One region of the Vibrio syngnathi genome, then DNA from elsewhere that is predicted to be linked to it. Evidence: predicted binding sites of a transcription regulator. Region 1 holds the regulator's gene; the other holds the start of a gene.

Region 1 (4,872 bases):
CATTGATCGCGCCTTCTAGCGCCCATAACAGTTCAATACTGACAGAAGACGCATGCGATTCTTTGATGGCGTTAAATGCGTTTACAGAGCCAGATTCATATAAACGTTCTACAGAATCGATCCCTGCCTTTTTCAACATCCGCTCGGTGGCGAGTCGAAGGTTAGGCAGATCTTTGAGTCGAGTTGGTTTAGCAGAAGATTGTTCAGCTTTCTCTTCTTTAGCAAAACCTAGAGACGTAGTCGCAAGCTGCAAGATTTTCTCTTGGTCTTGCCATAAGCCTTCAGGTAAAGCGAAATATTTAGTAACGACAGGAAAACCACGTTTTTTGTAGACGTATGGTTGAAATCCTTGTTGTTCGAATTGTTGCGTTGTGCATTTGTCAGATCGTATATGCAACTGGTCATTCACAACCAGGGCAAACATTGTGTCATCAGCAAAAAGCCCGAATCCACCAAACATTGAGCGTGACTTAATTTTTCCTAGGGGCTCAAATAATTTCATTGAGTCCTTTAGTATCGGTTTATCCATGTTATTTATCTCGGTGTATTTGAACTACGCCACCAAATAAGCAGGTCCGAGAGATTAGCAAAATGTTGCAATTAAATTGTCAATAGGCTGTAAATTACTAAAGTATTAGCAGTTACTGCATTTTGCCATCGGTAACCCCGCTACCATACCAACGAGTGGTTTAGGCCGGAAGCTTTGCGTCCCACTTTTTCAAGTGGTTTGCCCTGTGCGTGACTGGGTTATTAGAATAAAGTTTTTGTTGAATTAGGCTCACACTTCTTACTTGAAAATGTGATATTGCTTCAATTAATGATCTTCGAATTATGCATGCAAGTGCATTTTGTTTGTTGAGAAAAAAAACGCACCTAAAGGTGCGCTTGATTAAACTAAACTCATTACATCAATTAATTTAACGTTTTAACTGTACTTCGTTCAACAATTTCAGGGTGCATTTCGAAGACGCGTTTTTCGTGGTCTTTGTCTTTTATACGCTCTAGTAGTATTTCGAATGCATTTTTACCAACACGGCGCTTAGGTTGGTGAACCGTCGTTAACGGTGGAGAGAAGTATTCAGCCAATTCTATGTTGTCGTAACCGATCACTGAGATATCTTCAGGAATACGAATGCCTTTTTCTTGCAATCGGCTCATCAGTCCTAATGCCATCGTGTCGTTAAAACAGAATACAGCGGTAGGGCGATCTTCCATCTCAATGATTTGGTCAGCAGCAATCACAGCTGTGTCACATTCAAAGTTGCCTTCGATGATCATATTTTCATCGGCAGTAATCTTCGCTTCGTTGAGTGCGCGTTTGTAACCCGCGATGCGTTCAACACATGCCGCTTTGTCTAAGTGGCCACTTAAACAAGCAATCTTGGAGTGACCGTGCTCAATGAGGTACTTGGTCGCTAGGTAACCACCTTCCTCAGAGTTGTCGATGATCTTATCTGCTTGAGAACTCTCAGGGCCCCAATCCATAATTACTTTAGGGATGTCAGCGTGACGGTCTAACATGCCTCTCAGTTCTTCAGTTAGGTCAGAACACATAACTAAGATGCCATCTACACGTTTCTCTGCAAGCATTCGAATGTAGTCACGTTGCTTCTCATAGATACCGCCCGTATTACACAGGATCAAAGTGTAACCTTGACGGTAGCAGTAGCTTTCAACACCATCGATAACTTCAGAGAAGAATAGGTTAGTTGATTGAGTAACTAGCATGCCGATAGTGCGGGTTGTATTGCACTTCAAACTACGAGCAACGGCACTTGGTGCATAGTTCAGTTCGTCTACGGCTTTATTTACTTTTTCTTGCGTCGCTTCTGCAACAAAGCGAGTTTTGTTGATTACGTGAGAAACGGTTGTTGTTGATACGCCTGCTAAGCGAGCGACATCTTTTATAGTGGCCATGGTTTTATCCTATTAGAAGCTACTTTCCCAAAGTACGGAATGAAGTAGCCGTTAAGCTACCTAACTAAGAGCTTAAATTTGTAGGGCTCTTTGGGTACTAAAGTGCTAAAAAACAAAAAACCGCTATTGAGCGGCTTGTCTTAACACCGAAATGCTCAAAACTATAATAAGCATAGCATTTCGTGAATGTTTCATATTTTATCGTTTGCGGTCACAATTTTAGACTGACTAGAAATTACTCGCAATAAAATTCACCCGGAAATCCGGGTGAATTGTCACATTCTTCTGAATTTATTTAACGAGTCATCCAATAAGCTTATTCACCAGCGAGGTATTGGGTGTCCAATTTGCAGAATGCAAGTAGCAGAGATGAGACTGAAGCGTAGAAACCGAATTCGTCAACGTCATGACATTTAACGTTGAACTTTGGTACCCAAGTAAGAAGTTGTTGTTCGATAAATTGCTGTTGAACAGCGAAGGATTTCTCTAGTTCTTCTTCAAGTTCAGTTTCGTTCGAACGAATGATGAGATTACCTAGGAAATCGAGTTCGATAGCAATGTGGTCAGCTGGCTCTTTCAGGTCTTGGTTAACCACCAAGTTGTGTTTAGCCATGATCTCTTCCATATCTTTTGCTGGCTTATCGTTCAAAAGGCCAGTCTGGCCGATATACATAGAAGCGTAAGGAAGTGCGCCATGTTTATCAGTCTTTAAGAATAAGTCACAGAAGTCAGCAGACAATTCTAATTGAGCATCTTCACGTGTTTGTAGACGGTTTAGCGCATCCACTAAGCTATCAATTGCCGGCTTTAGTGTTTCATTTTCGCCTAAACCAGTTAGGAAAGAACGAATTTCAACAGAGTGGTAGTGATCGAGTTCTTCTTGAGTGAGCTCTTTAGCGAACAAGCTTGATAGCCACCAGTATATTTCTGCTCGTTGTTCGTTGAATGCTTTCGTATCTTTCATTTCTTAGATCCTGATTTAGTCTTGTGGTGTGTGTATACCTAGCATCGTCGAGTGATTTGGGTATAGGCACACCAAGGCTGAATAACAAGGTTATTTGCGAAACGCAAAGTTACTCGTTAGTAGTAATGCCTATATTGAATTGCGATGGGCGACAAATAGCAAGGTTTAAGATTGTCTTGTATCAAAAAAAAATCATGTTTCTGGCTTTTATCTTCTGTAGTACTAGAATTGTTACGAGTTATGAATAGAATGGTCAATGAAACTATTAAATAAGAAAAGTGGTGTAGATGAGCTATCACGTATTAGTCGTAGAAGATGATGTGGTAACCCGCAGTAAACTGGTTGGATATTTCCAGAATGAAGGTTACACAGTGAGCGAAGCTGAAAGCGGTGCTCAAATGAGAAAAATGTTAGAAGAAAATAACGTTGACCTCATTATGTTAGACATCAACTTGCCAGGCGAAGATGGATTGATGCTAACTCGCGAATTACGCAGTCAATCAGACATTGGCATAATTTTAGTTACTGGACGCACGGATAGCATTGACAAGATCGTTGGCCTTGAAATGGGCGCTGATGATTACGTTACTAAACCTTTCGAACTTCGCGAGTTGTTGGTTCGAGTTAAAAACCTCTTGTGGCGCATTTCGGCGGCTCGTAAGACAGCAGCGGTTGCGGTAGAAGAAGCAGGAGACGAATCTGTGGTTCGTTTTGGTGAGTGGACGTTTGATATACCTCGCCGTGCATTAAGTAAGAATAACGAGCCGGTGAAATTGACCAAAGCGGAATATGAACTGTTGGTTGCGCTCTCTTCTTACCCTAACCAAGTTTTAAGTCGTGAACGTATCTTGAATATGATCAGCCATCGAGTGGACGCGCCGAATGACCGCACTATTGACGTGTTAATCCGTCGTATGCGTGCAAAAATGGAGTTTGACCCTAAAAACCCACAAATTTTTGTGACAGTTCACGGTGAAGGTTACATGTTTGCTGGTGACTAATTTCCCGTGGAAAGCTGGTTTCAGTAACGATACTTGAACGTAAAAAAAACCGAGACATCAATGATGCCTCGGTTTTTTTGTTACTGAACTTTTTAATTGTTTATCATCGGAGTACTGCTCTCGACAGGGTCATTACTTGTGTCTAGCCAATCTCGCAAGCTTTGCCAAACTAATCCCATCGTCTCATGCCAATAGCGCTCAGTCTGCTCGAGATAGATAGCCTTAGGCATGTACTTATTCCATGGTTCAACGATCCCTTCTTGTGCAAGGTAGTTGGTTGGAGCTGGTAATGGTTTCATGCCAGCGGCATTGAATTCATTAAGTGCGCGAGTCATATGGCTAGCTGATGTCACGAGCACCATTTTCTTATTCTTAACGAATGCAGCGGCTTGGCGAGCTTCTTCCCATGTATCTTTCGCGGTCTCAAGTAGAATGATGTCGGGTTTTGCCACGCCGAGTGCTAGCGCTACTTTAGCCATCATTTTTGCGTTGCTCACCTCAGTGCCTGCGCCATAACCAGACAAAATGAGTTTAGCTCCAGGGTAAAGACGTAAGATACGAATCCCTTCACTTAAGCGCATCAGACCGGTGCGGCTAAGTTCTGATGTTGGCGGGATTTGGTCATCAACAACGTGACCACTTCCAAGAACCATAATGTAATCGACGGTATCATCGATAGGTAAAAAAGCGGTGTGTTGCCTTTCCATTGGCATTAAAAGTTGACTAGAAACAGGCTGGAAAGCGATTAGGAAAATACCACAGAGGGCTGAGAGGGTAATTAGGCAACCTGTCTTCCGTTTTGCAGTAAACATCACTAGGGCTAAACCCAGAAAAGCGAGAATTAACATTGCTGGCAGTGGCATCAGTAACGAAGACACTACTTTTTTCAGCTCAAACATATCCGAATAGTCCGAAAAAACATCACTTAGTAGTAAAAAGAGACATCGCCTCTTTATTCCTGAAATTCCTGTGACAGAATAGCAGGCACGA
Region 2 (4,872 bases), 1.2 Mb from region 1:
TTAGACCAGACGAAGTAGAGTTAATAATGACATCAAAGCCTTCATTAACATCACTTAGCCCCATCCCCTTGATGTTGCCATGCGAAGAAAACATCTCAGCCAGAAGTTCAGCCTTGGAGCTGGTTCGATTAGCGACCACCAGCTGTTGTGGCTTTTGGTCGAGAAGAGGTTGAATCACTCCTCTCGCAGCACCACCAGCGCCAAGAAGAAGAACGCGAGCTCCTTTTAACGCAACTTGATGTTGAAGAAGGTCTTGAACTAAACCTTCACCATCGGTGTTATCACCAATGATCTCTCCATCATCTAGCTTCTTAAGTGTGTTTACAGCACCTGCTAGTTCAGCTCTTTCAGTCAGGCGACTAGCGAACTGATAAGCATCTTCTTTAAATGGCGCTGTGACATTACACCCTCTGCCACCTTCACTAAAAAAAGCTTGAGCAGCAGTGATGAATTCACCTTGTTCTGGCTGGAGTGCTGTATAGGTAAGTTGTTGACTGGTTTGGCGAGCAAATAATGTGTGAATGAATGGCGATTTGCTTTGCCCAATAGGGTTACCGAAAACGGCATAACGATCTACTTGCTGTGTCATATCCTTACCTAACAGAAATAAAAAAGGGTCATCTATATAGATGACCCTATCACTATCCCTATAAGGAAGGAAGAACTACCAAACTCGAGGCTTTAGGTAGTCGCTATAAAGCAGAGCTTCAGGTGAACCTGCTTGTGGTTCGTAGCGATATTCCCAGCGAGCCAATGGCGGCATCGACATCAATATAGACTCAGTGCGCCCACCGCTTTGCAGACCAAATAAGGTGCCACGGTCGTAAACTAGGTTAAATTCAACATAGCGACCACGACGATAAAGTTGGAAGTCACGCTCGCGCTCACCGTAAGACGTCTCTTTACGTCGTTCTACAATTGGTAGATAGGCGGCTGCAAAGCCTTCACCGACCGCCTGCATATAAGCAAAGCTCTTATCGAACCCCCACTCATTCAGATCATCAAAGAACAGACCACCGACACCGCGTGTTTCGTCTCGGTGAGGCAGATAGAAGTATTTATCACACCACTCTTTATGCTCTTGATAAACATCATCACCAAACGGCGCACAAAGATCTTTAGCGGTTTGATGCCAAGATTGGCAGTCTTCATCGAAAGGATAAAATGGCGTTAAGTCAAAACCACCACCAAACCACCAAATCGGGTCTTCCCCCTCTTTTTCCGCAATAAAGAATCGAACGTTCGCGTGTGAGGTTGGGATGTATGGGTTTTTAGGGTGGATAACTAATGAGACACCCATTGCCTCAAACTTACGTCCAGCTAATTCAGGGCGATGAGCCGTGGCTGAGGCAGGCATTGCCTTACCCGCTACGTGAGAGAAATTAACCCCACCTTGCTCAAATACCGCACCATTGGTCATCACACGAGTTCGACCACCGCCACCAAGGCGCTCGCCAGGTTCACGCTGCCATGCATCTTCTTCAAACAGTGCAGTACCATCAGCTTGCTCAAGCTGCTGGCAAATCGAATCTTGTAGGCTCAGTAAAAACTGTTTTACTGCTTCTTTATCAATTGCTGACATCTTTCTTCCTTTGCAGAGTTTAACCCTGTCTTAATATTTTCGACGTTTTTGCATCTCTAATTTCGCTTGGCTTCTCACGACCACCCGTTTGACCTTCTAGAATCGCGACTAAGTGTTGACCTAGTTGCTGTTGAACTTCTTCAGTCGTCATACAAGGCGGCTCGCCAGTCAGGTTGGCACTGGTAGAGGTTAACGGCTTGCCGAACTCATTACACATTCTTTGAACCAAAGGGTGATCCGTCACTCGTACCGCGATGGAATCAAACTGGCCGCTGACCCAGTCAGTTACTTTACTGCTGGTTGGCATTACCCAAGTTACCGGACCTGGCCATGTTGCTTTTACGGTCGCTAACTGCGCTTCAGTCAGTTGGCTTTCGTCAATATAGGGCAGTAACTGCTCGTAACTTGCAGCAATTAGGATCAACCCTTTGTCCATCGGTCGCTGTTTTAAATCGAGCAATTTCTTGATGGCTTGTGGATTATCAGGATCACAACCGACCCCAAAAACGCCTTCGGTCGGGTAAGCAATGACTTCACCTTGTTGTAATGCCTGCAAAGTATGTTGAAAGTTATCCACGGGTTGCCTCATTAATTCAGTTATCTAACTCACTAAGTGTACAAATTATCATTCACCGTGACTAAAGCTATTTGTTTATAAAATGTATCAATTAACAACTGACACTGACGCAAACGTTTTCCTTGAGCAATTTTACCCGTATAATGCGCGCAAAATATCTAATCACTAATTAAATCGTACCTGAAGGAGTTTGAGATGACTGTCGGTATTATCATGGGTTCTAAATCTGATTGGCCAACAATGAAGCTAGCTGCAGAAATGTTGGATCAGTTTGGCGTGGCGTACGAAACAAAAGTGGTTTCTGCTCACCGCACACCTCAGTTGCTTGCTGACTACGCAACCAGTGCGAAAGAGCGCGGTATTAAAGTAATTATTGCTGGTGCTGGCGGTGCTGCGCATCTTCCAGGCATGGCTGCAGCTTTCACAAGCGTACCTGTTTTAGGTGTTCCTGTTCAGTCTAAAGCACTGAAGGGCATGGACTCACTGCTTTCTATCGTACAAATGCCAAAAGGTATCGCGGTAGGTACTTTGGCTATCGGTGAAGCTGGTGCTGCCAATGCAGGCATCCTAGCAGCTCAAATCATTGGTACACACAATGAAGAAGTAATGGCAAAAGTAGAAGCGTTCCGCTCTGAGCAAACAGAAACGGTACTTGCTAATCCAAACCCTGCAGAGGACTAATTCCCATGCATGTTCTTGTGTTAGGCGCGGGCCAACTTGCTCGCATGATGTCCCTAGCTGGGGCACCGCTGAATATTGAAATTTCTGCTTTTGATGTTGGCAGCAAAAATATTGTTCACCCATTAACGCAAGCAATTCTAGGCAACGGCTTAGACCATGCGATTGAGCGTGCGGACGTCATTACTGCTGAATTCGAGCATATCCCTCATGATGTACTTGAGGTGTGTGAGCGCAGCGGTAAGTTCTTACCGACAACAGAAGCAATCAAAGCTGGCGGTGACCGTCGCCTTGAAAAAGCCCTGTTAGACGAAGCAAACGTGAAAAATGCTAAGTACTACGTGATTAACTCTCGCGAAGACTTTGACGCTGCGATTGCTCACGTAAGCTTGCCAATGGTCTTAAAGAGCACACTTGGCGGCTACGATGGCAAAGGCCAGTGGCGCTTAAAGACATTAGATAATGTTGAGTCAACTTGGACAGAAATGGCTGAGTGCATTGCCGCAACAGACAACCAAGCGATTGTGGCTGAAGAGTTCGTTCCGTTTGACCGCGAAGTATCACTTGTCGGTGCTCGTGGCGCCAATGGCGAGATCCAAGTGTACCCACTGGCTGAAAATGTTCACACCGACGGCGTGTTGAGCTTATCGACAGCGATTGATGACATTGAACTGCAAGAGCAAGCAAAAACCATGTTCACCGCTGTTGCAGAACGTTTGGATTACGTTGGCGTGCTAGCGTTAGAGTTCTTTGATGTTAAAGGTTCACTGCTGGTTAACGAGATTGCACCACGTGTTCATAACTCTGGCCACTGGACGCAACAAGGCGCAGAGACTTGTCAGTTTGAGAACCATCTACGTGCCGTATGTGGGATGCCATTAGGCAGCACTAAATTGATTCGCCCAACTGCAATGATCAACATCCTTGGCGAAGATACTCTACCTGAAGCAATTCTTGCTAAAGGTGGCTGTCATGTTCATTGGTATGGTAAAGAGAAGCGTGCGGGTCGTAAGATGGGCCACATTAACGTGAGCGCTGACTACAACGCAGAGCTGCAAAGAGCGTTATGCTCACTGGCAGACATTCTCGATAAGCAAGCCTACCCTGCTGTGCATGAATTAGCACAGCAACTGAAGTAAACCTACATCGTGGATTTGATATAAAAATGGCGCTCAGTGAGCGCCGTTTTTTTGTCTATAACATCAGGTTATTGAGATTGAATGTGATGACACTTGCGATCAGCACATTGTTTCTTGGTGCCATTGGCTGTTTTCTTCTCAAGTAACAACGGAAACTGACACTCTTCACAACGACCAATAACAGGTGGCTGATTAACGGCGAACTTACACTTAGGATAGTTATCGCACGCATAAAAGGTTTTGCCATAGCGAGATTTACGCTCAACCAAATGGCCTCTGCCACACTCAGGGCAAGCAACAAGTGGCTGCTCTTCAGGTTGTTCTTTTGGTTGGTCCAAAGATTCGATGTGATTACACGTTGGGTAGCTACTACAACCAATGAACATACCAAAGCGACCTTGCCTTAATACCAATTCGTTTTGGCATTTAGGACACGGCACACCCAGCTCTTTCACCACATGGCCATCGTTTTGATGGAGAGGCTTGATGTAATCACAGCTCGGATACTGCTTACAGCCTAAAAATGGGCCGTGCTTACCATGGCGAAGCTGAAGCTCTCCACCACACTGTGGACATGGTTCATGCTCTAATGCATGTTCATGTGCTGAAAAAAGCTGATTATCAATCTTACTACTCATGACAAGCCTGTATTAATGCAAGATACCTTGCTCTTTGGTGTACAACAGCTCTTCCATTTGCGTGTAAGCACTTTCATTACCCGGCACATTAAACAGCACCATTAAGATAATCCATTTCAGATCATCCAATTCAAATTCGCTCGTCTCAAGCCCCATCACACGATCAATCACCATTTCACGAATCTCTGTCGTGAGTACGTTGATCTGTTCAAGGAACAATAAGAAACCTCGGCACTCCATATTAATACGTGAAATCTC

What was found. The regulator PurR, encoded in region 1, represses purine synthesis genes. The targets are predictions, from matches to a motif close to TNANGNAAACGTTTNCNTNA.
Region 2: the regulator PurR is predicted to act here: its motif matches at 2,265-2,284, upstream of purE (5-(carboxyamino)imidazole ribonucleotide mutase).

The regions. Positions count from the first base shown of each region.
Region 1 is NZ_CP017916.1:1,142,103-1,146,974, forward strand. It holds gene K08M4_RS05435 (TfoX/Sxy family DNA transformation protein) at 1-529, opposite strand, end outside; cyclic di-GMP riboswitch class I at 657-742, opposite strand; gene purR (HTH-type transcriptional repressor PurR) at 913-1,917, opposite strand; gene torD (molecular chaperone TorD) at 2,234-2,881, opposite strand; gene torR (two-component system response regulator TorR) at 3,169-3,882, shown strand; gene elyC (envelope biogenesis factor ElyC) at 3,975-4,781, opposite strand.
Region 2 is NZ_CP017916.1:3,245,889-3,250,760, forward strand. It holds gene aroE (shikimate dehydrogenase) at 1-589, opposite strand, end outside; gene hemF (oxygen-dependent coproporphyrinogen oxidase) at 665-1,582, opposite strand; gene tsaC (L-threonylcarbamoyladenylate synthase type 1 TsaC) at 1,602-2,159, opposite strand; gene purE (5-(carboxyamino)imidazole ribonucleotide mutase) at 2,355-2,840, shown strand; gene K08M4_RS14765 (5-(carboxyamino)imidazole ribonucleotide synthase) at 2,846-3,976, shown strand; gene K08M4_RS14770 (DNA topoisomerase family protein) at 4,045-4,614, opposite strand; gene K08M4_RS14775 (DUF494 family protein) at 4,627-4,872, opposite strand, start outside.